Regions from separate parts of the Lactobacillus helveticus genome, predicted to be linked through region 2. Evidence: riboswitches for the same ligand, from Rfam matches in the RefSeq annotation. Region 2 holds a riboswitch; the other holds the start of a gene.
The links. A riboswitch is a leader RNA that binds a small molecule or an ion and turns the genes downstream of it on or off. The one in region 2 is predicted to bind lysine.

Region 1: another riboswitch for lysine. It lies ahead of AADV52_RS09075 (ABC transporter substrate-binding protein/permease); the one in region 2 lies ahead of lysA (diaminopimelate decarboxylase).

What each region holds. Positions count from the first base shown of each region.
Region 1 is NZ_CP151471.1:1,775,848-1,791,937, forward strand. It holds gene AADV52_RS09030 (glycerophosphoryl diester phosphodiesterase membrane domain-containing protein) at 1-506, shown strand, start outside; gene AADV52_RS09035 (ISLre2 family transposase) at 648-2,054, shown strand; gene AADV52_RS09040 (hypothetical protein) at 2,194-2,334, shown strand; gene AADV52_RS09045 (hypothetical protein) at 2,441-3,301, shown strand; gene AADV52_RS09050 (glycosyltransferase family 2 protein) at 3,433-4,740, shown strand; gene AADV52_RS09055 (glycosyl hydrolase family 8) at 4,754-5,878, shown strand; gene AADV52_RS09060 (YfbR-like 5'-deoxynucleotidase) at 5,981-6,628, shown strand; gene AADV52_RS09065 (HNH endonuclease) at 6,629-7,546, shown strand; gene AADV52_RS09070 (amino acid ABC transporter ATP-binding protein) at 7,599-8,354, opposite strand; gene AADV52_RS09075 (ABC transporter substrate-binding protein/permease) at 8,354-9,967, opposite strand; lysine riboswitch at 10,073-10,246, opposite strand; gene AADV52_RS09080 (DNA-3-methyladenine glycosylase) at 10,295-10,927, opposite strand; gene AADV52_RS09085 (DUF488 domain-containing protein) at 10,997-11,359, shown strand; gene AADV52_RS09090 (TerC family protein) at 11,396-12,178, opposite strand; partial or broken gene AADV52_RS09095 (methylated-DNA--[protein]-cysteine S-methyltransferase) at 12,165-12,682, opposite strand; partial or broken gene AADV52_RS09100 (Sir2 family NAD-dependent protein deacetylase) at 12,734-13,075, opposite strand; gene AADV52_RS09105 (IS982 family transposase) at 13,168-14,025, shown strand; partial or broken gene AADV52_RS09110 (Sir2 family NAD-dependent protein deacetylase) at 14,036-14,407, opposite strand; gene AADV52_RS09115 (hypothetical protein) at 14,499-14,978, shown strand; gene cls (cardiolipin synthase) at 14,973-16,090, opposite strand, start outside.
Region 2 is NZ_CP151471.1:833,976-850,065, forward strand. It holds gene AADV52_RS04290 (aminotransferase class I/II-fold pyridoxal phosphate-dependent enzyme) at 1-760, opposite strand, end outside; gene dapB (4-hydroxy-tetrahydrodipicolinate reductase) at 781-1,560, opposite strand; gene dapA (4-hydroxy-tetrahydrodipicolinate synthase) at 1,553-2,488, opposite strand; gene AADV52_RS04305 (N-acetyldiaminopimelate deacetylase) at 2,490-3,644, opposite strand; gene dapD (2,3,4,5-tetrahydropyridine-2,6-dicarboxylate N-acetyltransferase) at 3,647-4,357, opposite strand; gene lysA (diaminopimelate decarboxylase) at 4,377-5,693, opposite strand; lysine riboswitch at 5,786-5,961, opposite strand; gene AADV52_RS04320 (aspartate kinase) at 6,164-7,537, shown strand; gene dapF (diaminopimelate epimerase) at 7,530-8,534, shown strand; gene yjeM (glutamate/gamma-aminobutyrate family transporter YjeM) at 8,575-10,083, opposite strand; gene yihA (ribosome biogenesis GTP-binding protein YihA/YsxC) at 10,207-10,797, opposite strand; gene clpX (ATP-dependent Clp protease ATP-binding subunit ClpX) at 10,787-12,061, opposite strand; gene tig (trigger factor) at 12,191-13,522, opposite strand; gene tuf (elongation factor Tu) at 13,667-14,857, opposite strand; gene AADV52_RS04355 (tetratricopeptide repeat protein) at 15,047-15,880, opposite strand; gene AADV52_RS04360 (ribonuclease J) at 15,883-16,090, opposite strand, start outside.

The DNA.
Region 1 (16,090 bases), 940 kb from region 2:
AATATTTGAAAGAAGCTAAAAAATTGCATCAAAAGCTTTTAATTGAGGTTAAGACTACGCCTAATGATTCTAAGAAGATGCTCCAGCAGTTTAATAAAAAATATGCTAAGACGATTTTGCAAAACAAATATCAGGTTCAGTCCTTGGACTACCGCGTAGTTGAAAGTCTTCATCAAATTAACCCTAAGCTAGATGTATTTTATATTCAGCCTTATAACTTTATGTACCCACATAGTGTAGCTGATGGCTATTCGATGGAATATTCCACACTGAATTCAGACTTTATCTGGCAAGCTCATCTGCAGCATCATCCTGTTTATGCTTGGACGATTAACGATGAAAAGCTAATGAAGAAGATGATGTATGAGCAGGTGGATGGTTTAATTACCGATCGAGTAAAGCTTGCTAAAAAGGCGATCCAAGAGTTTCAAGATGATTCAAGCTATGCCAACAGAATCTTAAATTACGTTACAGTTGTCCATATGCCGAATGATCTTGAAGCCTAATTCAACTAAGTGTATAATTTTTTGCGGTAAGTTGAATAATTAATTAAAAAAGCTCAAATCCTTTGAAATTGGACTTGAGCTCAAACAAAAAGACCAGTAGTCTGATGTTAACGAAAAAAACACATTAGAAGCTGGTCTTTTATGGAATCTATTATAGCTGATATCGTAAAAATTATTAAGTCTGAAAATAATGTTATTGCCCGTGAAAAGGCATTAATGTGCTATTTCTTTGATCTGATTAGAGAATTGATGACAGCAGCACTAGAAGAAGTTGATGCTGGTCTAGTTGAAGAGACTAAAAAGCAAGGCTATCAGATCGAGAAGAAAAATAAGCGTTCAGTTGTGACTGCCTTTGGTGAAATCAGCTATTGGCGCAGAAGATATGCTTGTCCTGGCAAAAAGGCTAAATATCCACTGGATAAGCTGATGGGCTATGACAAATATAAGCGTTACAGTGTTTTGGCAGTGAAGGATATTTTGCAGGTTAGCGCCGTGGCAACTTACCGCAATACTGCTTTAGCTGTTAATACTCTCTCCTGTTTCAATATTAGCCATAGTCAAGTTGGCAAGCTGATTGTGCAAGCAGGCAAACAGATTAAAGCACAGCAGCAGTCTGAGGAAAGATACGATGGTATTGCTCAAAAGAAAAAGGTGCCAGTGCTTTATCTTGAAGACGATGGCGTTGTGATTAAAGGCACCAAGAAGCGACTGGAATTTCATCGCTATCAAGTCTGCGAGGATATTATTAATTTAAGCAAGACGCGCAGAAAGAGAGTACAGGCCAAAGAGTTTGTTTCTTTAAGCCGCTTGGATGCTTTGCAAGAAATTAAAGCTTATTTAGCCAATACCTATGACTTAAGCGATACTTTAATCATCAGTAATGCCGATGGCGGTGCTGGCTATGCCAAGAAAGACTTTGATGAAATAGTTGGCTATTGCCGGCAGCACGAACACTTCTTGGATGTCTTTCACTTGAATAAAAAGATCAAGGACCGTTTAGGCTTTATGCCGGCTATGCCAAGCAAATTGATCAGTGCAGTTGAGTTTAAATATGACCGTCACTTGACTGACGTGATTTTAGACACGATTGAAAGCAATCTGATTGATGAGCTGAATACGCCAGAAAATCATGAGAATTTAAGGCGCCTGCGCAGCTATCTTCATCGTCGCTGGGTGGATATTAAGCCATTCAAAATGCGTCATTTGTCCGTAATTAAGGCAATTGGCTGCTGTGAAAGCAATCACCGTAAATATACTTATCGCGTCAAAGGGCAAGGAAAATACTGGTCAGAAGATGGTGCCGAAGGAATTCTGCGTGTGCTGACTTGCATTAAAAACAAAGAGCTGGAATACTGGCTTAGCAGTGAGTTTGCAGGTGGACAGCTCGATATTGGTGATCAGGAAGAATTGAAAGGTGCAGTTCGTGCCAGCCTAAGAAAGACGCATGAAGCTCATCTGGGCATTCATCACGGCGCCATTGAAAGCTTAACAGCAGGACATAGCTATTTAAACGATTTTAGCAGAAAAATAAATCAAATAAATATTTAAGAAATTAAGGTCAGACTAATGGCTAATAGCCTACCGCAAAAATATTGACACTTACCTAATTCAAGCTGGACTTGAACTTAAACGATTGACATGCTAAAATATACTAGATTTTCGAAAATCTGAAAGGAAGTATAGTACTATGCGTAAAGGTGAAAACTACAACACTGGTTGTGAACCAAACCAAAGACCTAAGAACAAGAGAAACGCAAAGAAGCGTGTTGCTCACGTAGCAGCAGTTGTTGCATTCTTGAACAAGGCCGCAAAAGACGAAAACAAGTAATTTCGTTTTTTAAAACATGAAAACAGAGAGACTACTAAGAGATCATAAGATTTTCTTGGTGGTCTTTTTTGTTTTGCATTGGGAATTTTTTGAAGGGACTTAACTGATGACTAAGAAATATATCCGACTAATATATTTGACTTTGATAGCAGCACTTGTTTTCCCAGTAATTGTATTATGGATAGCAGAATCTTTCTCACCAAATGTTGATAATGGATTGATGATGATCTTCCTGTTAGCGATATTTGTGGGGCTTTTTTCTGCACGGTATACGATTAGCTGGTTGATCATTATTCTTACTACCATAGCTGCAGGATTTCTTTTACTAGGCTATGTAGTAATGCCTGCATCTGAAAAAATAGCTTTAATTATGGTTTTTCCAATTGAGGCTACTTTATTGAGCATACTGCGCCATCATATTCTTGAATGGAGAGTGATTTCTGCACGAGAAGAAGATGTTCGAAGACACGTTGCTCACTATAATTTAAATGTAAAACTGCAGACTTACTATAATGCAAATAAATTTTATCAGCGCGAGTTAAAACAAATAAAGAATTATGCCGACCTTAATTTATGGACATATGTTGGCTTGATTCGTTGGGAACACTACAAGCAATTATCAGAATATTATCCTAATGAATATTTGAGAATTTTACGTCAAATTGCTAAGGCTTTAAAAACGAGCCGATTAAAAAGTGAATTTATCTATTATGTAGAGGGTGGAACTTTTATGGTTATTTCACCCCAAATTACCCGGGAAATGATGGAAAGAATAAACACCATTACGGAAGAGAATTTGTGTAAGATGTCTATTCCCATTCCGATTGATTTAAAAATGTCGATGCAAAAAATAGATTTAAAAAATTATCAGGAATTTCCAGAATTAGACAAACTAGTCAAGCATTTACATCGGGGTTTGGAAACTGACATTATTGTTGAGTATTTGAAGGAGGATCAGGATGACTAACTGGTTCTACTTTTTGGCATTAGGCATAACATTATTATTTATAGCTTGTTTCGTAATTATTTTCTTTTGTGCGCTGAAAATTTATTACAATGTGCAAAGATCTCTGGTTAAAGCGAGGGGGAAAAGAAAAAATGAATGATTTAATGCAGATAATCACTCTAATTTCGATTTGGCTTTCGCTGCTCATGTCGATAATTACTCTGGCTGGAGCTGTGCTATTCTGGTTAATACACAGCAAGGTTTTGGTTAGAATTACGCCGCTTAAGAGATATCCTAAGGTAACAATCGTGGTACCTGCTCATAATGAGGAACTAGTGATTGAAAAGACCGCAACGGCTATTTTAGATTTGAATTATCCTAAGGATAAGTTAGAGATTTTATTTTATGCAGATAACTGCGAAGACAAAACTGCAGATGTACTGGACAAGGTATTAGCTCAAAAGCAATATCAAGGCCGCAATGCTCAGGTAATTAGAAGGACTGGTACGGGCGGAAAAGCAGGCGTTTTGAATGATGCTTTAAAGATTGCTCATGGTGAATATCTGGGCGTTTATGATGCGGATGCCATGCCTGAAGAAAATGCGTTGTACTTTTTAGTGAGAAAGGTGTTGGAGAATCCAGAGCGTTATATGGCAGCTTTTGGCCGCAATAAAACGCGTAATGCTAAGCAGAATTTCTTAACTAAATGTATCAATCAAGAAATCGTTGTAACGCAGCGAGTCCAGCATTGCGGCATTTGGCAATTATTTAAGATTGGCCGCATTCCGGGAACCAACTTTATCATTAATAAACAGTACGTTGAATCGATTGGCGGCTGGCGCAATGGCGCTTTAACCGAGGATACTGATATCTCCTTTAAAATTATGGGGTCAGGCAAGTTAATAGCATTGGCCTATAACTCTGAAGCGTTCCAACAGGAACCCGAAAGAATCAAAGATTATTACTTTCAGCGTTTGCGTTGGGCTAAGGGTAATTATGAAGTAGTAATCAATAATTTTAAGCATATTTTTGATCGCAGCAATTGGCGCGTTAAATTAGAAACTTTTTATTATTCATGTACGTTCTTTTGGTTTAATGCGGCAATTGTGCTATCCGATATAATCTTTTTGGCTAATTTAATTGCATTGATTGTCCATATTTGGGAGCCTAATGTCACATTGCCGTTTACTATTACTTCAAGCAATATTTTGCTTGCACAAATTTTGTTGATGAACTGGCTATTGATGATTTTGCTTTATATTTTGCAAATTAATGTGGCAATGTGTACGCAATATGGGCAAGCTACAACGAGTCAAATTTGGCTTTCGCTTGCTTCATATTTCACCTATTCACAATTGTTCATTGTGGTTTCTATCCATGCTGTGTGCTCAGTTTGCTGCGATCGCATATTTCATCGTGATGGAACTAAATGGGTTAAGACAAAGAGATTTGCTGATTAATGGGTGAGAAGTTATGAAGAGACTGAAGCTTTTGCCTTGGGCATTTATAGGAATAATTACAATTTTTGCTGCGATCATGGCTTATGTTCGTTTTGACAATAGCCGGCAGTTGCGCCACAGATTTTATTTACAATGGAGAAGAGATTACGTCGTTAAATATAAAAATGACGAGAGCTTTATTAATACTACTCCGCGTACTCATAAAACGATGGCTTTATCTGAAGGTCAAGGCTATGGCATGTATATTAATGTTTTGGCAGCTAAAAATGGCTGGGGCAAAGAAAATGATTTTGAGAGATTAAACAATTTTTATTTGGCTCACCGTGAACGGATTGCTGGTGCAACAACGGATTTAATGTCTTGGCGTATGATCAAAAAGCAAGGAAAATGGAAAGTCGATAAAAATAGCGCGACAGATGGTGATTTGTTTATTGCAGAGGCTTTACTTAAGGCAAGCAAAATTTGGTATAATGATCAATATACTGATGAAGCCCATGCCTTGATAAATGATATTTTACGTTATGAGTACAATCCGCAGACTAATACGTTGACAGTGGGAAATTGGGCGAATTCCAAATCCAAATTCTATAATTTAATGCGGACTTCAGATGTAATGCCTGAATTTTTCGATGATTTTTATCAAGAAACGGGAGATCGACGGTGGCTTTTGATTAAAAAGACGATGCTAAAACGTCTTAACCAATTGAGCCATCAACATAAGAGTGGACTTGTCCCAGACTTTGCTTGGGTAAGTAAAAGCAACGCTAAGCCGGTAAAAGCCAATGCGGTGGCCACCAAATATGATGGCGATTTTTCAGCGAATGCATGCCGGGTACCAATGATGCTTGCTCAATCTAACGATCCTCTTGCAAAAAACACATTGAAGCGGATGATGAAATTCTTTAGTAAGCAAAGCACTTTAACTGCAGGTTTTACTTTAGAAGGTAAGCCGCTAAATAAGTATCAATCTGCTAGTTTTAGTGCTCCAATTTTTAATGCTGTAAGTTTTAATTCAAATCAAGGATTTGACAATTTGTTCATGTCCCAGCAATATATTTTTGCGCGGCCGTTGCCTGCTAAAAATTACTATGATGCGGCTTTAACAACGATGACAGCGCTAGAGGTAGAAAAGATCTAAAGAAAATGGCTAGGAATATTTTCTAGTCATTTTCATTTGCAGTAAAAGTCTTTTTTTGTTAACATAGTAAAAATTTTAGTGAATTTATGGGGAGGAATAAAAATGGGATTAAATGCTTATATTCAAGGTTTTAATAGTTTAGAGTCAATCGATCGTGCACCGGGCTACTTTAAATATCATCATCATTCAGTTGCCGATCACTGCTTCAGAACAGCTGAACTTGCTCAAATGATGGGTGATATCGAAGAAGTTCATGGCAAGCAAAAGATCAATTGGAAGGCTCTTTACGAAAAGAGCTTGAATCACGACTATACTGAACGCTTCATCGGTGATATTAAGACGCCTGTTAAGTATGCCACTCCTCAACTTAGAAAAATGATTGGCGACGTCGAAGAAACGATGACCACCAAATTCATCAAGGATGAAATTCCTGAAGAATTCCAAGAGATTTATACTAAGCGCCTTTCAGAAGCAAAAGATGATACTCTAGAAGGAAAGATTTTATCTGTTTGTGATAAGCTTGATTTGCTTTATGAAGCATATGGCGAAATTGAGTTAGGTAATCCGAACCCAGTTTATATGCAAATGTTTAAAGAAAGTCTTGAAACTATTAAGAAGTTCGATGATTTAGTTTGCGTGCAATACTTTATTAAAAAGATTTTGCCAGATTTATTTAAAGGCGATTTTGCAGGTAAGGATAAGATGCAACGGATAGCTTTTAGTATTCTTTTGTTAGGGGATGATGAATAGGTGAAATTTTTGTGCAGTTCATGCGGTTTGCGCATGGACTCTTTGCATTTTAAGCAGGAAGGGTTAATGAACCCTAAGCTAACTAGTATTTGTGATATTTGTTTAACTCGCGGCTTAAATGCAGATGATTATGCTAACGATGCGGTGGCTACTTTTGCCAAAAGTTTGCTCTATACTTTTGTAGGCAAAGAAAAAGATACTGCTCAACCTGATCCGATTGTAAAAAATAAAAAGATCCGTAAAAGATACGAAGCTTTTTTGCAGGATTATGATGGTAACGAAATAGCTAAGAGGCAGGTTAAGCGCTCAGACTTAAATTTAGATATGATTAAGAGCGAAGATGGAAAATTAGACTATGTACCCGATCAAGGCGTAACCTTTGCTCAGAACATGGAAAAAATGGGTTTACGGGTCGATTTTCAATTAAATGAAGTAGATTATATTGATCGTGAACGTATTCGGGCAAAATATAAGTATCGTTGCCAGTATTGTGGTAGACGTGGCCGCAGCGTAGATCATAAGGATCCAGTGTCACTGAGCCATAATAATAGTCTTGATAATTTGACTTTGGCTTGTGCAGAGTGCAACAGGATTAAATCGGATATGTCATATGATTTGTTTATTAAATTAAATGATCAAATTTCTGGTGTTAATAAGAAGCTAGTCAAATATGAGAATGCTTTGGGAACCTTAAAAGAAGAATTTGAACATCGTCGGCGCTATCTGGCTGCTCAAGTTCATCTCAAAGGTGTAGTTAATGATCCCGAGCTTAATGCGATTCGGAAGGAAAATAAAAAGTTGCAGGATGCAATTGATAGTTTGCAAAGCGATTATGATGACCTGCGTATGACTCGGAAAAGTTATTTCGATACTGGATGGAAATTAGCACGAATTAAGCAAAATAACGATATTATTTAATTGAATAAAAAAATAAGCTTGAATTTTAATTTTCAAGCTTATTTTTGTTGTTTTAGAAGTCCATCTTTCTAAAGTTGCTTAAGAACTTCTGTGTCTTTTCATTTTGTGGATTGTCAAAGATTTGATCAGGTGAACCTTGTTCAGTAATTACACCATCATTGATGAACAATACTCTATCAGAAATGCTCTTAGCAAAACCCATTTCTTGGGTAACAATGACCATTGTTAAACCAGTAGTAGCTAATTTTTGCATAACGTCTAGTACTTCGCCAACCATTTCTGGATCAAGGGCACTAGTAGGTTCATCGAAGAGTAATACTTCCGGATTCATTGAAATAGCACGAGCAATGGCAACACGTTGTTGTTGACCACCTGATAATTGTTGTGGCTTAGCCTTGATGAAAGGTTCCATACCAACTTTTCTAAGGTTTTCCATAGCGATCTTGCGTGCTTCATCTTTAGAACGTTTAAGCACTAATTCTTGACCAATCATGCAGTTTTCCAAAACATTTTTATTTTCAAATAAGTCGAATTGCTGGAAAACCATACCAACCTTTGATCTGAAAGTATTACGGTTGTAGCCAGGAGATAAAATATTTTCACCGTGGAAATCAATCTCGCCGCCAGTTGGTTCTTCAAGCAAATTGATGCAGCGAAGAGTAGTAGACTTACCACCACCAGATGGCCCGATGATAGTAACGATTTCGCCTTTATTGATATCGCATGAAATATCTTTTAATACTTGGTGATTACCATATGCCTTTTGCATATGCTTTAAACTTAAAATTACTTCGTTGTATTCAGTCATTAATTATTTGCCTCCGCATCTTTTGGAGTACCAACTTGAACTTGGTTAGCCATCAAGTTGTAGTTCTTTTTACCTTCAAGCTTCTTTTCGATAAAGTTGAAGATTCTGGTAATAGTAAATGTCAAAATTAAGTAGATTGCTGAAATCATTAAGTAAGTTGGGAAGAACTTGAATGATTGACTGGCAATAGTTGTACCAACGAAGAACAATTCAGAAACTGAGATGATACTCAATACTGAAGTATCCTTGATGTTAACGATAAATTCGTTAGTAATTGATGGTAAACAGTTCTTAATAGCTTGAGGCAAGATAATGTGCCACATTTTTTGGTTGTGGGTCATACCTAAAGCACTAGCTGCTTCAAATTGTCCTTCTGGTGTAGAAATAATACCACCACGGATAACTTCGGCAAGGTAGGCACCAGTGTTAATTGAAACAATGATTAAAGCGGCAATAGTTCTGTTCAAGTTTAAGTGCCAGAATTGAGCAATACCATAGTAAATTACGGCAGCCTGAACCATCATTGGAGTACCACGGAAAATTTCAACGTAAACTGATAATAACCATTTTACAACGTTCAAAGCCCAGCGCTTACCGCGAGTAGTTGGGGTAGGGATGGTACGAACGATACCTATAAGCAAACCAATGAAGAAACCAACAACAGTACCAACTAAAGCCAAAAGCAAAGTCATGCCAATACCGGACATAATCATGCCGCCGTATTGCTTCCAAGTAGTTACTAACCAGTTTTCCTTCTTGGTTTCGTTACCAGCCTTAGGTTGTTCTCTAATGGCTTGTGAAATTAATTGTTCACGCTTTTTGTTAGAAATAGTTCTTAAAGTAGCGTTAACTTCGTTAAGCAATTTAGTGTTGCCTTTCTTAACACCGATACTAGTTACGGAATCATCATGATCAACCTTAAAACCAGCCATCTTATTCAAGTTAACGGCAATGATGTTAGGATTAACATTGTGGTAACTTTCAAATTCGATGTCTTCTGCAACGTAACCATCGATGGTGCCAGAAGCTAAACTTTGACGCATGGCTGAGAAGTCACGCATAGCTGGTTCGCGCTTAGCACCCTTTAATTGCTTGATTAAGTCGTAGTGCAAAGTACCTTGTTGAGCAGTTAACTTAGCACCCTTAAAGTCGGATAATTTCTTAGCGTTTGAGTATTTACTTGCTTTATTGGTAATAACGACAAAAGTACTTTTTCTGTATGGTTCTGAGAAGTTGATAGCCTTACGTCTTTCAGCAGTAGGACTCATACCAGCGATGATTAGATCAATCTTGCCAGAAGTTAAAGCAGGCAATAAACCCTCCCATTGAGTCTTTTCAACTACAACTTTTTTGTGAAGTCTCTTACCAATGATTTTGGCGATTTGCACGTCGTAACCATTTGCATAAGAATTTGAACCATCAATTGGCACAGCACCGTTTGTCTTTTTAGGCTGAGTCCAGTTGTATGGTGGGTAATTGGCTTCCATACCTATTTTTAATACGCTGGAATCTTTTTTAGCAGCTTGGGTCTCGCGGCTGTTAAAGCTGAATCCAATAAATAAACTGATTAGGATTGTCAATAATGCAGCAATCCATCTAAATCTTGACTTCAATGAAAAACCCTCCAATGTTTTCAACATAAAGCCAATACAATAAAGCGTAAATAAAAACCTCGTTGCTCCGTTCACAACGAGGTTATAATCATCAGTATTAAAACCAAATCATATAGCGCTCCCTGGGGGCTAACCAGGACAGTCTATAGAATGTTGTTCTATAGCCCAACAGGTCAACACACGAATATTAAACCTATTTCGGCAACAATCCTAAAATAACCTTCTTCGTCTTCGTGGACTCCAACTTACTTCGTGATTGTCGCAACCTCTATTGCATTGGAATATTATTTAACTATGGAAGAATAATAAAAGAAAAATGAAAAGATGTCAAGCCCATCCATTGTTTTTTGCATAGTTTCTCTTTTTCATATCTGAAACATAAGGATTGCCAGCGACGTAATAGCGTAATTTTTTATTAGCCCAAACAGGATCTGATTGGTTAATGCCAACTCGTTTGTCTGCAATAATTTCTTGAGCGGGCTTTCTATGATCGTCTTCAAGATCAATTTTAAATGGCGAATCAGAAAGAAAATGCAGGTTCCAATTTTTATCGTGTATTCCGAAGGCTTGCATCATTTTTGCTGGGCCGTTGGTAAGCAAGACACCGCTTTTGCCGCTTCTGTTTTTGATCATAGTATCAATTCCCCAGATGGGTTCGATTGCTCTGATAAGTACTCCTTGAGGCTCGTTTTCTTCTTGACAAGCAACGTCGAAAAAGAAGTATTGCCTCTGCGCATAAATATAAATGGTGCCTCCGCGGCGATAAAGCCCCTCGTTGGCAGGACTGCGATGGCCGCCGTAAGAGTGGGCTGCGCGATCATTTTTGCCCATATATGCTTCAGCTTCAACAATATAGCCACCTAATTTTTCTTTTCCATTATCATAAATAAGAGGTTGTCCAATTAAATCACGCGTAATCTCATCTGTAGGACGATTGGTAAAGTAATCTGAATAATTCATATGATGCCTTTCTGGTTTCATTTTTTTTGTCTTAGCTATAGACTAATCTAAAAAAGAGGATTTTATCAAATGAGTGAAATAAAATTAGTAAGAATTTATGATCATGAACAACCTGCCGGTTATAGAATGCTCGTGGATCGGATGTGGCCACGGGGAATGAGTAAAATTAAGGCTGCTCTAGATGAATGGGATAAGCAAATTGGACCAACAAATGAATTAAGAAAATGGTTCAATCATGAGGATGAGAAGTTCCCTGAATTTAAGGCTAAATATATTGAAGAACTTGATAAAAATGAATTTACATCCGAATTTATAGAAACGGTTAAAAAGCAATTGATAAAAAATGATGTTCTCTTTTTATATGGTGCTAAGAATAGGAAACATAATCAAGCTGTTGTTTTAAAAGAATATGTACAAGAAAGATTAAAGTAAATGAAAAAGCTTATCGCAGTAGATAAGCTTTTTTATCTAGATATGTTTACGTCCATGGCGTTTGACGCGCCAGAAGTGAAACAGAATAGTCAAAATTAAAATAGTAAATACAATAATAGCAAAGACGGTGTTTGGCAATTCAAAGTGAAGTGGTGGAAGTGCTAAAAGCAATTTTAAGGCGATGATAGCAATTAACAGATAAGCCATTGGCTGCAATTCAGGAATGATATCCATTAATTTAATGATAATTTCCGCTACGCCTCTCATGCAGAGGATACCAATCATTCCACCGATTAAAACTACAACCGGATTGCTTGAAACGGCTAATGCTGCAAGCACTGAATCGATAGAAAAGACGATATCCATTGATTCAATTGAAATAACTGTACGCCAGAATAAAGATAAGACGTGTTTCTTCTTCTTTTTGCCTTTATGATGAGCAGCTTCACGCTCTTCTTTTTCACGTTCAGCGGCCTGCTTAGGGTGACGTTGATCATAGAAAAATTTAAAAGCTAGATAGAATAAGTAGATACTACCTGCCAATTTAATTTCCCAAAAGTGAATTAAATATGTTCCGATTCCGATAACGATAAAGCGGAAAAGGTAGGCACCCCATAATCCGTATAATAATGATTTTTCCTTTTCTGCTTTTGTGGGCAGCACTTGCGTTTGCGCTGCCAAAACCACAGCGTTATCAACCGAAAGCAGGCACTCCATTAAGATTAGGGTAAGGATAATCATCCAATCCTTGCCACTAGTTAAAACATGGGCCCAGTTGCCTAGGTCAAAAAATGGAGCATACATTTTAAAGATTGCCATGTAAATGACTCTTTTCTAATTCAATTAATCTAACTTTTTCTTTTTGTCCTAAACGGTAAGTACCCACTTGGTTATTAGATAGAATAATTCGATGATCTGGAATAAAAATCAAAACTGGATTTAACGCTACAGCATGTGCTACTGCACGTGAAGATGTAGCATTTGGTAACGATGTTGCGATATCACCATAGTTGGCTGTAAAGCCATATGGGATAGTCTGTATAAATTGTAACGTTTTTCTTTGAAATTCGGTACCAAATTTCGAAATATCATAGGAACGTCAAATTCTTTTCTGGTCCCAGCAAAATACTCTTTTAGTTGCTTGACATAAGGAGCTAGTTTCTCAGGGTCATGTACAAGCATTCGGTGAGGGTAAAAGCTGAAGATAGGGGAAACACTTTCGTCTCCTTTAAGCCCTACATAAGTTAATCTAAACCTGGAAGCCGTTAAAAAGTAAGTCCACGGTTGGATTGTTACATAATCATAATAAAAAAACTCTGCCATGTTTTCACCGCCTGTATAATTTTTGCTTTGAAAATATTAAATGTTTATATATTAATTCAAGAATTTAAATACATCAATAGCATCACCAATAATTTGTTTAATTCCTGGCGTAGGAATTTCAGTTTTGTTAATGGCAATAATCTTTGCCTTCTCGTTGCGATAGGCTAAAAGTTGAGCAAATGGATATACCACAAAACTAGTTCCACAAATAATAACTAAGTCGGATTTTTGCATGATCTCAATCGATTTAGTTAAAGTTTCAGGATTGATTGATTCACCATATAATATTATTCCTGGTCGAATAATGCCACCACAATTTTGGTGGATATAATTTTGAGAATATTCTTCATAAGAAATTGAATGGTGGCATTTAGTACAATATATATTATATACGCGTGGTGCTAGTTAAATCGTTTTAGTTAATAAAAAAGTCCAATCGGACTAGACTCAAGTTGTAGTATTCAATAGAAAAGAGTCTGATCTGATTGAACTGCCTTAAGCTTAAGCGTTTTAGCCACCATTTACAAGTTAGTTTTAAAGATTTAGTGATAATTTGTCGGCACTGGTATCGTTTATCTGCTCCGGCTGAATTTAGTCAACGGCGAAACATCAACCGGGTAAAAGCTACGGACAGTCTGATTTTGGCTTTACTTATCTGGCAAGCTAAGACAGGAATTGAATCACAAAGAAGATTCTGTGAATGTTTCAATTGTTTATCACACTCACGTTTTAATCGACGTTCACGTCAGCTATTGCAATTGATTTATCAGATACGGCAAGAAATGAATAAAAAGGTTGACCTGAATGGACAGTTCTTGATCATTGACAGCTTTCCGGTACCTGTTTGCCAACCAATTCGCAACTATCGTGCTAAAATTTTTCGCGGTTATGCCAACATTGGTTATAAGGCCACCAAGAAAATTTACTTTTATGGTTTCAAAGTTCATGCCATTGTTAGCGATGACGGTTACATTCTTGATTATGTAGTAACAAAAGCATCAGTTCATGATGCCAGGGAGACAGTTGAACTGATGGAAAATACCCATCCATCTAATTACTATCTTCTTGGCGACGAAGGCTATTTAGGCAAAGAACTGCATCAACAGCTAAAACAAATGGGTTATGAACTTTGGACACCATATCGTAAAAATATGACAGGAGCTAAAAAGCACAATGATCATCAATTGATGGCTATTCGCAGAACAATAGAAAGCGACTTTTCGCTTCTGACCTATTACAATGCCGAGAACAATCGAGCACGTAGTCTGATAGGCTTTCAAAGCCGGTTAGAAATTGCAATTTTAGCTTATAATTTGGCTTATTGTCTAGAACGATTTAACTAGCACCACGCGTATTATATAGATTTCCATGAAACTCTGTCACGTGTTTATTTCCAGCTTTTGTATCCAAACGATCAATATTTTGGGTAATTAAATCACCTTTTTTATTACAGATTTGAGCAATTTTTTGATGAATTAGGTTAGGTTGGGCTTTTGGAAAATACATATTATTCATTACAAAATGATAGAAAAATTCTGGTCGCTCATAGAGAGTATTTTCACTGAGGATAGTTTCGGGACTTTCCTGTACGCCGTTATAAATGCCGTTTTTTGAACGATAATCGGGGATGCCAGAATGAGTTGAAACACCTGCCCCCGTTAAGAAGACGATATGTTTAGCATTATCAATTTCTTTTTGCAATTCAGATAAATCAGTTTGTTTCATAATTTTTGCCTCTATTCTGCAATCTGTTTGTTTAATCAAAAATCATGTCTTTGTTATAATGAAAAGAAATAAAGTTTTTGAGGGGATTTTTATGGCTTATATGTCTTATTTTTATATTGTAGTGAATGTATTAATGCTAGCTTATGCTTGTTACAGTTGGTATTGGCAGGCAAAAGTAGAATTTCGTGGACATTATCGCATCTCTTCAATCGTGTGGGCTCTTATTTTTATTTGGCTAGGTTTTACCTGGAACTACATTGAGAAAGGTGATCCAGGTGTTAATGTATTTTTGGCCTTATTCTTGTTAATTAGCATAATTGATGGCTTTTCAGGCTTTAGTCCTAAAAAGATGGTAGTTTCAGGCTACTTTAAACGAACAGTTAAATATAATGAAATTTCTAGCGTTACATTAATTAATGTCCCTAATCCTAAAAAGCCATTAGTAATGGCAATTTTTAGAACTGACAATAATAAGGCATACATGATGCGGTTCCGGATTCAAGTTAATGAAGTCATTGCCGCATTGCAAAAATATATTGGTAAAAATATTCCCGTTGAAATTCAATCATAAGATTGGAGAAAGCATCCGTGAAAAACTTTGCAAGGTTCGCAATATGCGACCTTGCTTTTTTATTTCTTCACGAGTAAGCAAGTGAGATTTCTTCATGTCAGCTTCAAAAACTTCAGTCATTTTTTTAGTAAATTTTTTATCATAGAAAATGGCATTATCTTCAAAGTTTAAGTCATATGAACGATAGTCTTGATTCATCGAGCCAACGGTCGAAAAACTGTCATCGATGATAGTGGTTTTGGCATGTAAAAAGCCATCTTCATAAATATAAATTTTCACGCCGCAACGAGTTAATTCGTTGGCATACCATTGGGTGGCACGATAAATAAAAGGATGGTCTGGCTTGCAAGGAATCATGATTCTCACATCAACACCTGACATGGCAATCGTCTGCCATGTGGCGAAAACGGCATCGTCAGGAATTAAGTAAGGAGTTTGAATCCATAGGCGTTTTCTAGCTAGCTGCATTAACCGCATCATACCGTTACGCATATAGGGAATATAACGGTCAGGTCCATCAGAAACAATTTGGGTAGCAACATCTCCGCGATGGATCTTTTTTTCATCAAGATCAGGGAAGAGAGTGGAGTTAAAGCGGATAAGTTGTTCAGGGCGCTTGATAGAGGCGTTCCAGTCCATTACAAAACGCTCTTGCAATAGCAAGGAAGCAGAACCAACGATGCGTACCTGGCTATCACGCCAGTGACCAAATTTCTTTTTTCGTCCTAGATATTGATCACCGATATTAAATCCACCAGTCCAAGATATGCGTCCGTCGATTACAACGATCTTACGGTGTAAGTGATAGTTAATGCGGTATCTGGTGATCATATTTCTAGAAGTAATGAAGGGCAAAACTTCTCCGCCTGCTTTACGAAGTTGATCAAACCAGGCTTTAGTTGCACCCATTGATCCCCATGCATCATAAATTACGCGGACTTTTACACCTTGCTTAGCTTTTTTTATTAAAAGCTGCAAGACACGATTGCCGATGTTGTCGCTATAAAAAGTATAGAATTCGACATTAATGGTTTCTTTTGCACGAACCATATCTTTTAGCAGATCATGAAAGAAGGTCTCACCTTCAGTATAAAGCTCTACGTTGTTGTTCT
Region 2 (16,090 bases):
CAGGACCTGCAATATAGCCCAGACGATAACCAGTCATTGCATGAGACTTTGATAAACCTGAAATATAAATTGCTCGATCAGGAATCAAACTAGCAATAGAATGATGTTCAACACCATAAGTCAAAGTACTATAGATTTCATCAGTGATAACGTACAAATGATTTTCTGCAATTACTTTGGCTAAGGCCTTAATTTCATCCTCTGTATATTCCACGCCTGTTGGGTTAGTGGGATAATTCAAAATTACTGCTTTAATTGTAGGATTTTCTTTAATAGTTTCAGTCAATTTCTGCGGTGTTAATTTGAAATTATCTTCAGTAGTGTTAATCAACACATAACTGGCATCGGCTAAGGTAGCAACCGGCCAATATAATGAGAAAACTGGCGTTGGAATAGCTACTTTATCACCAGGATTAGTAATAGCAAAAAGTGCAGCATTAATCGCTTCAGTGGCACCAACGGTTACTACAACTTCTGTTTCTGGGTCATATTTAACACCGATAGTCTTATTGAGATAGTTGCTAATGGCTTTTCTTAACTCCAGCTTGCCTTTTTGAGGAGCATAGTGAGAATCATTATTTTGAATACTTTTAATTGCAGCTTCTTTAACGTGCTCAGGCGTATTCATATCAGGTTCACCTAAAGTTAGTTTGATGATTCCTGGAATGGTTGAGACTTTATTATCAAAAATTCTAATTCCAGAAGCTCTGACATTTTGTACTTTTTGGCTAAAACCCAAATCATTAGCTAATTCTTGCATAGTTTTTCCTCCCTTTATCTTTAAAGGATATTTTCTAATCCAATTACCAATTCATCTAATTGGTCAACTTTTTCTAAGGCTACTTTTACTCCGTTCATAAATGAGCCACGATCAAATGAATCTTGGCGAATGGTCAAGGCCTCACCTGGTCCTCCAAATAATATTTGTTCATGTGCAATATAGCCAGGCAGACGCACTGAATGAATCTTAATTCCTTGATAATCTCCACCGCGAACATTCTTCAAAGTTTCTACCTCATCTGGCGCTGTTTGATGTTCAGGGCGATTTTCTGCAATCATCTTAGCAGTAGCCAAGGCAGTGCCTGATGGAGCGTCTTTCTTATCTGCGTGGTGCATTTCAATAATTTCAACATCTGGGAAGTATTTAGCAGCTTCTTTAGCAAATTTCATCAATAAAACTGCAGACATCCCAAAATTAGGAGCAATTAAGCCGCCTACTTTTTCTTTTTTGGAAAGCACAATTAATTCTGCTTCTTGTTCATCACTCATCCCGGTAGTTCCTACTACTGGTCTAATATGGTGTTGCAAGGCAAATTTCACGTTTTCGTATACTGCCTTAGGAGTGGTAAAGTCGATCCAAAAATCTGCTAAGTTATCAGAAATTTCTGTTAAATTCTTAAAAATTTTAGCACTTGCAGGCAAATGATATTGCTCAGGATTATTTTCTGCAATTGGAGAAAGTCCAGCAACTACTTCAAAACCTGGCATATTGTTAACTAAATTAACAGCCTTTTGTCCCATTGCACCCGTAAAACCAGCAACTAATACTTTTTTAGTCATTTTCAAGATCCTTTCCTAAATCTAATGGCAATTTTTGCAATAAAGCATTATCTTCTAAGCCTAAATGTTGAGCCAGGGTTACTTTTTCTTCATCATTCAAGGCGACTAAAGGCAAGCGACAATCTCCGGTTTCAAAGCCTTGTGCATTTAAAACTGCCTTTACTGGTGATGGAGATGAATACATGAATAGGGCTTGCATTCTAGGTGTCAACCAACGTTGAATTTTAGCTGCCTCAGGATATTTTCCTTCATATAAAGCATCGTACATTCTACGCATTTCTTTGGTATAGATATGAGAAGCTACGGAAACAACCCCATTTGCTCCAAGCAATCTTGCGGTTAATGCTTGGGTATCTTCTCCGGTAAAGACCTGGAAATCTGCAGCCTTGTGATCAATGATATATTCCATCTCTTCAAGAGATGCACATTGTTTAATTCCTTTAATATTATCTAATTGAGATAGTTGAACAACAGTCTCCTTTTCCATCTTGACCCCAGTTCTGCCTGGAATATTGTAGATTAAAAATGGCATCTTAACGTTGTCGTTCACTGCAGTAAAGTGCGCAACCATGCTGCGTTGATTTGGCTTATTATATGGCGGTACAACGACTAAGGCGTAATCAATACCGTCAATTTCTGCCACTTCATTGGTAAACTTAATAGTTTCAGCAGTATTGTTGCTGCCAGTTCCAGCAATTACAACAGCGCGGCCATTAACGATTTGACCAAACTGCTTGTAGAGTTCAATTTTTTCATCATGAGTCAAAGTTGGTGTTTCACCCGTTGTGCCACCAATTACAAAACCGTTGCATCCCTGATCAATTAAATAATTCGTTAATTTCTTTAAACTATCAAAATCAATCTTTTTATTCTCATCAAATGGCGTCACAATTGCCGTCAATAAATCTGCATCAATTAATGTAGCCATATTAAATCCCCATTCTATTGATTAAAAATCCCTTAATTGCGTTAACTCCACGAATAATACTTTTTTCGTCTGGATTCAAAGTTGCCGAATGCAATTGTGAATCTGGATCACCAACACCTAACCAGAACATAGTTCCTGGAAACTTGGCAAGTAAAAAGCCGAAATCTTCTCCCGTCATTTTTGGCTTAGTTTCAACAAAATCGACTTCAGGATTATTCTTCATATAATTAATGAAGTTTTTAGTTAACTCTGGATTATTTTCTACCGGCCAATAACCGCCTTGATTTAATTCCAGATTTACTTTCATGTTGTAGCTACGAGCTATGCCTTCACATAAATCTTGCAAACGCTGATCAATTTGCAAAATCATTTTTTGCGTCAAGCCTCGAATTGTTCCTTCAATCCGTGTTTGCCCAGCGATCACATTTCTAATAGTTCCAGCTCTGACCTTACCTAAAGTGATCACACCACTTTGAATTGGATCAATACTTCGTGAAATTACCGTTTGAATCTGCATGATTAAACTCGCAGCAGCCACCACAGTGTCATTAGCATTTTGCGGAAAAGCTGCATGTCCACCCTTACCAATCAAGTCAATGTTGACCTCAGTGGTTCCAGCAAATAGTGTACCTTCACGACAGCCAATGGCTCCGGCAGGCAATTCAGGATTGTCATGCAAGCCATAGAATTCATCAGGTTTAAACTTTCCTTCAAAGATTCCATCTTCATAAGCTTTTTTACCGCCACTTTCGCTTTCTTCAGCTGGCTGGAAAAAGAACAACAGATTATCCTTAGGCTGATTTTCACTAAAATAGCTAAGCAGCCCTAATGCAACACTCATATGAATATCATGGCCACAAGCATGCATTATTCCGGGATGCGTTGATGAAAAAGGCAAATTAGTTTTTTCTTCTACCGGCAACGCATCAATATCAGTCCGATAGCCAATTGTTCTTTGCGGATTGCTTCCTTTAATTAGTACTAAAATTGCGGTCGGCAATTCTTCAGGAACCTTTATAGTTAAAAACTCTGAATTAAATCCCTTAATTACTTTTAGTAAATAATCATGAGTCTCTTTTTCTTGCAAAGCTAATTCAGGAATCTCATGCAAATGTCTTCTAATCTGAATTAGTTCACTTTCAGTTAAAACCGCCATAACTAAATCTTTCTCAAATTATCTTCTAAACCTGTCTTGCTTTCAGTTTGATCGTCAACCTTTTTAATCACCTTAGCTGGAACACCCGCTACCATTGTATGTGGTTCTACATCATGAGTTACTACAGCACCAGCAGCAATCACGGCACCTTCACCAACATGGACGCCTTCGATCACCACTGCATTGGCACCCATCACTACGTTGTCATCAATCTTAACTGGAGTGGCAGAAGCTGGTTCAATTACACCGGCTAGCACGCTGCCTGCACCGATATGACAATGCTTGCCGACAATTGCACGTCCACCTAAAACCACGCCCATGTCAATCATGGTATCATCGCCAATTTCTGCACCGATATTAATAATTGCACCCATCATGATGACTGCATTTTTACCGATAGCCACTTGATCTCGAATAATGGCACCTGGTTCAATCCGCGCATCAAATTTCTTCATATCGATCATAGGCACAGCTGAATTTCTAGCATTATTTTCAATACGATAATCTTGAATCTTATCCTGATTTTCTTTTAAAAATGGTTCGACATCTTTCCAGTCGCCGAAAATCACCCCAGAATGTGTTTCATTAAAATTTTCAATTTCTTCTGGGAAATCAATTTGATCAAGTTGTCCTTTAATAAAGACCTTAACTGGCGTTTTCTTAGGAGCATTGCCAATGTAATTGATAATACTTTTTGCATCTAATTTCGTCATAATGTTTCCTCTTTAAAAATTAATCTTCATTATTATATGGTTGATCTAAATGAATTAAATCTTCTAGACTTTCTCGTTTAATGACTAGTTGGGCCTTGCCATTTTCCGCAAAAACAACAGCTGGACGAGCATTTCGATTATAATTTGAGGCCATTGAATAGCCATATGCTCCAGTATCAAGCATTGCCAAAAGTGAACCTGACTTCGTTGCAGGAAGTGCTTGATCATCAGCTAAGATGTCGCCACTTTCACAATATTTGCCGGCAATTCTCACATGTTCAGTCAAATCAGCTCGCGGATCAGTGGCTAAAACTGTTTCATATTTTGCATCATACAGAGCCGGACGAATGTTATCACCCATTCCGCCATCCACCGTTACATAAGGACAATGACCTGGTACAATTTTGCGACTACCAGTTGTATATAAGTTATAACCAGCTGGTCCTACGATAGAACGTCCAGGTTCAATATCAATTTCTGGAAGTGGAAAGGCAGCATTCTTAGCTTCTTTCTTGATAGTTTTAACAATTGCTCTAACAAATTCTTCTGGCCTTAATGGATTATCTTCTACAGTATATTTAATGCCGAATCCACCGCCAACATTAATTACTTGAGCGGTATAACCATATTGACTGCGCCAATTTTCAGCAACTTCCATTAATTTTTTTGCAGCCATTTCAAAGCCATTTAATTCAAAAATTTGTGATCCAATATGAGCATGAATTCCAATCATATTCATTCTTGAATTAGCTAGAACTTGTTCTAAAGCCAAATCTGCTTGGCCTGATTCCAAATCAAATCCGAACTTGCTATCTACTTGACCGGTTTGATCATATTCATGCGTATGAGCTGAAATGCCTGGTGTAATTCTTAACATGACATCAATTTTGGCATCGTGCTTTTGCAATACCTGATCCAATAGCTTAATTTCATGAAAATTATCAATGATGATCTTGCCAATATGGTTTTTAACGGCCATTTCAAGCTCTGACTTAGATTTGTTATTACCGTGAAAACTGATTTTCTTTACTGGAAAATTGGCTTTCAAAGCTGTATATAACTCTCCATCCGAAACCACATCAGTATAAGCACCTTCTGCTGCAGCTACTTGATACATCGCTATACAAGCAAAAGCTTTACTAGCGTAGCTAACTGCATATTTTACGTTTTCTTCTTCAAATACTTTCTTAAAAGCTCTAATCTGATGACGAATTTGCTCTACATCGTATACAACAAGAGGTGTGCCATACTTCTTAGCTAATTCAACCGTATCAACACCACCAATAGTTAAATGTCCTGCTTGATTGATTTGATTTTCTGAAATTTGTGAATTCATATCTTGCCCCTAGCCTTTATACATGCGAAGCACCCAATAAAAAAATCCATTGTCTGCGCTAAACAAACAATGGATTAGTTTTCACTTAATCTTATGGTCGACAGCGCTCCGCGAATTTTGTTCGCGACAGTCCGTAATTTGTTCAATCACGACCCAGCTTAATACCTTTAGCTTGGTTTAAGCTTCGGCAACTTCCCCTTTCACAATTAGTCTTCGTTTCGCCTAACTCGTAATTGTTACTTTTGTCATTTGCGCCTCTTCGATTTACATGTAGTCTACATTCTTATTAAATTTTAGTCAATACTTTTTTATTAATTTTTAATTTGTACTATATATGCTTTTCTATTCAAGACTAGTATTACCAACTTTTAGTTGCAAGATTAAAAAATAATGCTAAAATTCAAATTAATTTAGTTTGAATCCATTTTTAATTAATGAATTATGAAATTTCACTTTAAGGGGATTGTGTTATGAAAGTAGTTAAGTTTGGTGGCAGCTCTTTAGCTGATGGACAAAATGTTGAACAAGCATTAAATATAGTTTTGAGCGATCCTGAAAGACGCGCAATCGTAGTTTCCGCACCAGGAAAAAGAAGCGATGACGATATCAAAATCACGGATCTTTTAATCAAATATGCGGATATGACGCTTAAGAGCGAAGATACGAATGAGATCGTTCAAAATATTTTTATGCGTTATCAAGAAATTGGTCATTATTTCGGCTTATCAGATCAAGAACTCAAGGTTATCAAGGATATTCTGTTAGCTTTGCCTAATCAGACCTACCCTAACTCCAGCTATTTAATGGCTGCTTTTAAGGCTCATGGTGAGCGCCTTAACGCACGTTTAATTGCTATGATATTACAACACCAAGGCGTTAAAAGTCGCTTTCTTGATCCAACAGAATCTGGTTTAATCGTTACTGGTCAACCTAATGATGCGCTCGTTAATCCAGAAAGCTATTTAAATCTTGATCAAATAAAAATTGCAACAGGTGAACGCATTATTTTCCCTGGCTTCTTTGGCATCACGCCATCAGGCAATATTGCTACATTCTCACGTGGCGGATCCGACATTACCGGAGCAATTTTAGCTCGCGGCTTTCATGCTGATATGTACGAAAACTTTACCGACGTCAATGGAATTTTTGCAGCTAATCCGCATATCGTAGATAATCCGCAATCCATTAAAAAAATGACTTATCGCGAAATGCGGGAACTATCTTATGCTGGCTTTTCCGTTTTCCACGATGAAGCTTTGATCCCAGCTATCCAAGGTCAAATTCCTATCAATGTTAAAAATACACATGAGCCTGACCAACCTGGCACTATTATTGTTCCAGAAAAAGATTTTGTACCAGATAACATCATTACAGGTGTAACTAGTCAAAAACACTTTTCAGCTCTTTATTTGCATAAATATTTATTAAACAAAGAAGCTGGTTTTACACTGCGTATCCTGCAAATCTTGTACAAGCACAATGTTCCTTATGAACACATGCCTTCTGGTATTGATGATATTACAATTATTTTTAACAATGACTTTTTAAATGATCAGTTGATCGATCAAATTTGTAATGAAATTCAAGCCACCATCAATCCAGATCAGCTTGAGTGGATTGACGATTACGCAATCATCATGGTCGTTGGTGAAGGGATGAAAAAATATCATGTCGTAAGTCGTCAAATCTTAGATTCTTTAGGTGATCATGATATTTCACCTCGCATGATCAACCAAGGTGCATCCCAAATTTCAATGATGATTGGAACTAAAAAAGAAAAAGCAGACGAAGCAGTTAAGATTATCTATCATCAATTTTTTGCAAAGGAAGAAAATCATGGTTAATTTATTAAAAGTACACGGCTCACAAAATCACTTTTTTATTCTTGATCAAACTGAATTAAAGCAAAAATTGTCTGACGAGGAATTAAAGAAGCTAACTATTAAACTTACAAATCCAAAGACCGGACTCCTTGGCGGTGCAGACGGTGTCTTAGTAGTCAATGATCCTGTCAGAGAAAATGCTTTAGCTCAAATGCGTGTTATTAACGCCGATGGCAGTGAAGCTTCTATGTGTGGCAACGGTCTTAGAACTGTCGCTCGTTATTTAAGCGAAAAGTACCAAAAAACTAATTTCTTGGTTGATACGATGAATGCGAGTCTCCGTGTCAGAAAAGACGATGACTTCGCATCAAACGTTCCTGCTTTTGCCGTTGAAATCTCGCCTGTTCATTTCAACAAAGAGGCTTTACCATTCGATAATTTAGGACATGATCGATTAATAGACGACTTTGCTCCCGAACTTTATCAAGGTTTGCGTTTTTCTTCCATTGCCGTACCCAATCCTCATTTAATTAGTTTCGTTAATCAAAGACAAATCACTGGACCTATTTTAGGAATTATTGGCAAACGACTCAACGATAAAAATCCTTATTTTACTGATGGCGTTAATGTTAATTTTGCCCAAATTTTAGATAAAAATCGTTTATTTGTAAGGACTTATGAACGCGGCGTCGGCTTTACCAATGCCTGTGGTACTGGAATGTCTGCTACTTCATTAGCGTTTTGTTTAACCAAACCGGAGATAGCAGAATTTGATACGCCAATTAACGTGTATAATCCTGGTGGCATGGTTAAAACTATTGTCCATTATGAAAACAATAATTATTGGATTGAACTTATTGGAAATGCCACATTTACTCATCAAATTTCTATTGATGAAGAAGATTTAAGAAATAGTAACTTTGCTACTGCACAAATTACTGAGACTAATGAGCAAAATGCTTATGAAAGATTTGTCGATAATTTACATAAATTCAACGACATTACAACTTTAGCGTAATCAAAAAGACCTGCTTTTTTGAAGCAAGTCTTTTTTGTTTTTAATCTAAATCAGTTAAACCATGTTTTTTCTTCGAAGTACGATAAAAGATATAGGCTATTAAACCAAAGAATATTGGGCCAAATCCAGTCCAGAAGGCTGTTGCATATCTATGTTCCAAAATTGGTTGTAGAACCGTAAATATGATTCCTGTGCAGACAATTATTTCTACAAACACAACTAACGCTACTGTCCATTTATAATTCGTAAATACCCTAAATTTACGTGGATAATCTTTCTTTAAGAAGAATGGAAACGCACCGATCAAGAAGATATACGGTGCTGTGGCTGCAACATTCCCCATATCAGTCAAAATCTGATAAAAGCTTGTTGCTGCACTACCGCCAAATGAAACTACTGCAATCAATAAGCAAACGAAAACAGTTTGGGCCCACATTGCATTGGCAGGGATGCCGTGCTTGTTTAATTTAGTAGCAGCCTTAGGCCAAAGTCGTGGATCAGACCCCATAATAAAGGACTTAACAGGTGAATACAGCAAAACGAAGAAAGCACCCATCATTCCCATCAATCCTGATAATGCGATCGCTCTCGTAAAGATTTTGCCAATCATTAAGCTGGTTTGAGGATCTAAATTAAGCGCAGACCCAAAAGCCTTACCTAAAGTACCATAAACCACATAAGTAATATTACCTGTATTGGCTCCAGTTTGAACAATATCTTTTTGATAATTAACTGAAAAACCGGTCATAAAGATCATTAAGACATAAGAGATAATAGTAAATAAACTACCGATAATTAAGCCCTTAGGGAAGTCCTTTTCTGGGTGCTTCATACTATCGATAACCCCACCAACAGTTTCCATACCACCATATGCAAATACCGCATAGACAACAAAGGAAATAATGGTTATTGGCGTTTGGAAATCTTTATTAGGTGAAATAATAAAACTCTGCCAACCAGTGATTGGTTGAGCCAATTGTCCATGATTCATAATAATAACTAGTAAACTAGATAGAATAAAAATCAAGTTCATGCCAATCATAAACCAACCACCAATTGAGGACATGATCTTAATTCCGGTCATCCCTCTTGATGATAAGTATGTAGATACAATCATGAATAAGATAGCCAGCACACCTATTAATGGAGTTCCGCGCAAGCCAAATAAATCCCAGCTTTGCGTTATATCTTTACCAAAAATTAGCGCTGAGATCGAAATCCAAAGCCTTGAGGCGCTAGATACTAGCCATAATACCCAGTTGGCCAGCCATACAAAAGTCCCGATAAAGGCCCATTTTTCACCAATAGAGCCAGCAAGCCAAGAATAAATCCCACCTTTAGCATCATGAAAGGCTGAACCGTATTCTGCCATCATTAATCCAGCTGGAAAGAAAAAACATATTCCGGCTAAAATAAACCAAATAATTCCGGCATAAGTCATTTGCCGATATGAAACTGAGACATTACCAAAACCATAAACCGTAGTAATAATCATCAAAACCAGGCTTAGTGTAGTTAATGTCTTTTTCTGCGTTTTATTATCATCCAAGATAAAGCCTCTACTTTCTTTACTACACTTTCAATTTTAGCACCCTTTCTTTTAAGCAAATTTATTCTAATAAGAATCTCATAAGAAAAAGCTGCTAACCTAAGTTAACAGCTTTCTTGCTTTTTATTTACTAATCTTTTCTTCAATCCAGTTACCTAATTCTGCAACATGTAATTTAGTTACAGAACTAAATGTCAAAACCGTTACATGATCATAATTAAGATCTATGTTCTTTTTCAAACGGGACATTACTTTATTTACTTGGCTCTTTTTTATTTTATCGATCTTCGTACATACAACTAAAATAGGCAAATTCAGATATTGAGCATAATTATACATTGCAATATCATCTTTAGTTGGTTCATGACGAGAATCAATTAAAATTACTAAACCCTTTAAGTTAGGTCTTGTTTCCAAATAATCTTGGATCATTTCACCAAATTCTTGGCGTTTCTTTTGTGAAACTCTAGCATAGCCATATCCCGGTACATCTACAAGATAAAACTCATCGTTTATTAGATAGAAATTTAAAGTTTGTGTTTTACCAGGCTGTGAAGAGGTTCTAGCCAGGTTTTTTCTGTTAAGTATAGTATTAATCAAGCTTGACTTTCCCACGTTTGAACGGCCTGATAATGCAATCTCAGGCAAATTATCCTTGGGATACTGATCTTCTCTAACTGCACTGACAGCATAATTACTACTTTTAATTATCATTCGCGCCTACCCGTGCTTTACTACTTTCTTTTTTATCCTTTTTACGAATAACTTTAGGTTCAGCATGACGTGTGATTACATCTTTAGTTACTTCGACAGCTTCAATATCTTTTTCACTTGGAGTCTTGTACATGATATCCATAATTGAGTTTTCAATTATAGTTCTTAAACCACGAGCACCCATGTTTCTTTGAATTGCCAAGTCAGCAATTGCCTTAAGTGCACCATCAGTAAATTTAAGATCAACGCCATCAAGTGAAAGCAACTTCTTGTATTGCTTAACTAAAGCATTCTTTGGTTCGGTTAATACTCTAACCAAATCTTCGCTACTGAGTTTATCTAAAGTTGTGATAATTGGAATTCTACCGATAAATTCAGGTATCATCCCAAACTTAACTAAATCTGCTGTAGTCAAATGACGAGTCCAATCATCTGCGTCAATTTTATCAACTTCATTTTCGGCGCCAAAGCCAATTGTCTTCTTGCCTAATCTATTCTTAACGATCTGTTCAATACCATCGAAGGCACCACCAACAATAAATAAGATATTTGTGGTATCCATCTTGATCATTTCTTGTTGTGGATGCTTACGACCACCTTGAGGTGGAACTGAAGCAATAGTACCTTCCAAAATCTTCAATAATGATTGTTGTACGCCTTCACCTGAAACATCACGAGTAATTGAAACATTCTCAGATTTCTTAGAAATTTTATCAATTTCATCGATATAAATAATGCCGCGTTGAGCACGTTCCAAATCGTAATCTGCATTTTGCAATAATTTGAGCAAGATGTTTTCTACATCTTCACCAACATAACCAGCTTCAGTTAATGTAGTTGCATCGGCAATTGCAAAAGGTACATTTAAGATTCTAGCTAAAGTTTGAGCTAAATAAGTCTTACCTGATCCAGTAGGTCCAATCATTGCAATGTTAGATTTTTGTAATTCTGTAGAAGAATCAACGTCCATCTGACTAATTCGCTTGTAGTGATTATAAACAGCAACAGACAATACTTTTTTAGCACGATTTTGGCCAATTACGTATTGATCAAGCTGTTTCTTAATTTCCATTGGTTTTGGTAATTCACTTGCAGTCTTAACAGAATCTGCACGCAGTTCATCATCAATTATTTTCTTAGATAAGTCAACGCATTCGTTGCAAATATAAACGCCATTGCCGGCGATCATCTTTTTGACTTGGTCTTGAGTTTTACCACAAAAAGAACATTTAATCTCTTCTTGATCTGTAAACTGATTTGCCATTATATTTCCTCCCTATACCTACCAAAATAGATTATCATAAATTATCATATTTTGATAAATATTAAACTTATATATCAAAAAAAGCGGCCTAAAGCCGCTTTTTAATGAGAAATCAGTAATAATTTTTTATTACTTGTTTTCCTTCTTGTCTTCTGCTTCTTTTGCTTCAAACTTTGCCTTAGCAACTTGCTTAGCATTATCAGTAACAAGATCCATAGCCTTACGTACAGTGATGTCGTGACTTAACATATCATCTGATAAGGTGTTACGTATAGTCTTTTCATCCATGTTGTATTCAGCAGCAAGGTCCTTGATTTCCTTATCAATTTCTTCCTTAGTTGCCTTAAGACCCTCTTTTTCAACAATAGCTTCAAGAACTAAGTTAGTCTTAACTCTTTCAGCAGCGTTCTTAGCAAATTGTGAACGTAATTGTTGTTCATTAGTGTTAGTCAACTTGTAGTAAGTTTGTGGATCGATACCTTGACGTTGCATGTTACCTAAGTATTGGTTCAATTGAGTATCAACGTCGTCTTGAATCATTGCATCAGGAATTTCGTCAACAGTAGCGTTCTTTACTGCACCTTCAATAGCTGCTTCTTGAATAGCATCGTTTGCAGCTTGTTCCTTTTGATCCTTCAATTGATTCTTGATCTTGTCTTTTAATTCATCAAGAGTATCTACTGAATCGTCAACATCCTTAGCAAACTCATCGTCTAACTTAGGAAGTTGCTTTGACTTAACTTCGTGAATCTTAGTTGCAAAGTGTGCTTCTTTACCAGCTAAATCCTTTGCACCGTAATCCTTAGGGAAGGTTACAACAACATCAACATCGTCACCTGCTTCGTGACCAATAAGTTGGTCTTCAAAGCCAGGAATGAATGCACCTGAACCTAATTCAAGTGAGTAGTTTTCAGCTGAGCCACCTTCAAATTCCTTACCATCAATAGTACCCTTGTAATCAATGGTTACAGTGTCGCCCTTAGCTGACTTACCCTTCTTAAGTACAAGTTCAGCATTTTGTTCACGACGCTTGTCAAGTTCAGCATCAACGTCTTTTTGGTATACACGAGTATTTTGCTTTGGAACTTCAATACCCTTGTAGTCGCCTAACTTAACTTCTGGTTCTACAGTAACAGTAGCCTTCATAGTCCAGTCCTTGTCTTTATCCATTGATACTGGAACAATTTGAGGTTGACCAACTGCAGCAATACCTGCTTCCTTAACAGCAGCAGAATATGCATTTGGCAATACAATGTTTAAAGCATCTTCATATAATGATTCTTCACCATAGTATTGATCAAAGATAACACGAGAAACGTGACCTTTTCTAAAACCAGGAACACGTAAGTTTTTCTTAACTCTTCTAAAAGCTTGATCCAAACCTAATTTAATTTCATCTTTTGAAATATCAAAAGTAAGTTCACCGGTTGTTTTACCGGTCTTTTTCCATTTTACAGACATTAATAAAATACCTCCAATGTCAAGTTTGAGTTTGCTTCTTGCATACTAAGTTATCTTACCTTAAACTGGCACAAAAAACAAATCTAAAAGAAAAAAGATGCGCTCCTGTGAAGAAGTGCATCTTTTTTGCTATATCGTTAGAAATTAGTCAAGGATTTCAGTAACCTGACCGGCACCAACGGTACGACCACCTTCACGGATGGTGAACTTAGTACCCTTTTCGATGGCAGCTGGCTTAATCAAAGTAACAGTGAATTCAGTGTTATCACCAGGCATAACCATTTCAGTACCTTCTGGCAATTCAATTTCACCAGTAATATCAGTGGTGTGGAAGTAGAATTGTGGACGGTAGTCTGAGAAGAATGGAGTGTGACGTCCACCTTCTTCTTTCTTCAAGACATAAACTTGAGCCTTGAATTCCTTGTGGGTTTGGATTGAGCCTGGAGCAGCCAATACTTGACCACGAACAACTTGGTCACGGTCAATACCACGAAGCAATACACCAACGTTATCGCCGGCTTCACCTAAGTCCAAAGTCTTGTGGAACATTTCCAAACCAGTAACAACTGACTTAAGAACCTTGTCTACCAAACCAACGATTTCAACTTCATCGCCGACCTTAACAGTACCACGGTCGATACGACCTGAAGCAACAGTACCACGACCAGTGATAGTGAATACGTCTTCAACTGGCATTAAGAATGGCTTGTCAGTTTGACGTTCTGGAGTTGGGATGTATTCATCAACGATGTCCATTAACTTAAGAATTTGTTCTTGAGCTTCCTTGTCGCCTTGTAAAGCCTTCAAAGCTGAACCACGAACAACTGGAATATCGTCACCAGGGTAATCGTATTCAGTTAACAAGTCACGAACTTCCATTTCAACCAAGTCGATCAACTCTGGGTCGTCAACTAAATCGCACTTGTTCAAGAATACTACGATGTAGTTAACACCAACTTGACGAGCAAGCAAAATGTGTTCACGAGTTTGTGGCATAGGACCATCAGTTGCAGCAACAACTAAGATGGCCCCATCCATTTGTGCAGCACCGGTAATCATGTTCTTGATGTAGTCGGCGTGGCCTGGAGCGTCCATGTGAGCGTAGTGACGATTTTCAGTTTCGTATTCTACGTGGGCGGTGTTAATAGTGATACCACGTTCCTTTTCTTCTGGTGCAGCATCGATTTGTGAGTAATCTTCAGCCTTAGCCAAACCCTTTTCAGCTAAAACAGTAGTAATAGCCGCAGTTAAAGTGGTCTTACCGTGGTCAACGTGACCGATAGTACCAATGTTTACGTGTGGCTTAGTTCTAACGTAATGTTCTTTTTCTGCCATTAAAATGACCCTCCTGTAAATTTGCAAGAAGTCCGTTGAGATAAGTTAACGGATAATTCTCTGTTGAATATTGTACTACTTTCTTCGGCAATTGCCTAGTAAAAAAGCTTAAGCTAATTTGCCTAACGAAAATATCCTTTGCTAATTATACTAAATACTTTGAAAATGTAAACCTTTTTTACCTATTTTTTAATTTGTAAGTTTCTGATAAATTCTTTCAAATAATTTTTGATGAGTTCTACCATCTTTTTGTTGCAAATAAGCTACCAAATCACTGGCAAAACTATCAGGTTCATCTACATAATTATTCAACTTGGGATACAAACTGCCCAACACTAAGTTGGTTTCACCTATCATTAAAGGCAATTGACTGGGGTTATGACTAAATTTTGCTCCAATAGCTGAAATTATTTCTCTATATTTAGGATCCTTTTCTAAAAGCAACGTATCTGCAGGTACAAACTCAGTTAAATCATCTATAACCCATACTTTAAATTTATCTTTTAGCTTCAATCTAATAAGATCCTCGCAAAGTGATAAACGTACGGCAAAATCAGAAACTGGTTCTAATAAAATACTTTGAGCAAAAGTTGTAAAATTAATTAAATTTAATTTATGCAAACTTTCATAATCCATTTGGTTAACCTGCTTTTTTGCTTTAAAAGATTGCATAATTTGTTTTTGCTTTTCTTCAGAAACTGGCTGCACTTTAAAAGGCAGTTCTAATCCTGTAATTTCTTTTAACTGCAAAGCTTCTATTAAGAAGTTATTTTCTTTTAAAACTTTACAATACATGCGATATACTTGCTTATCAGAAAAAAGATCAGGCTCTTCTTTAATTAAAGCATAGGCCTGATCTTCTTGTTTATTTGCACAATAGAGATCACATAGCTTCAAGATCACATCTAATGAATGCTCTCCCCGCAATGCTTCTTCTAAATTTTGAATTGCTGCAGCAAGATCTCCCTTGTGCTTATTTTCTTCAGCAAGTTTCAATAAATTCTTTTGACTTACTGATGTCATAATTAATCTTTCTTTTCTTTATTATTTCTGGTTTTATTATTTGACGAATGCGTCTTATTGTTTTCCTGTTTTTTCTCATTGCGCTTTTGCATTGCACGATGACGATTTTGATTTACTTCCATTACAACTGGCAAAATAACTGGGCGCCGATTTGTCTTCTTATATAAGAATTTTTCCAAATCGCTACGAATATCTTGCTTTAATTCTGTC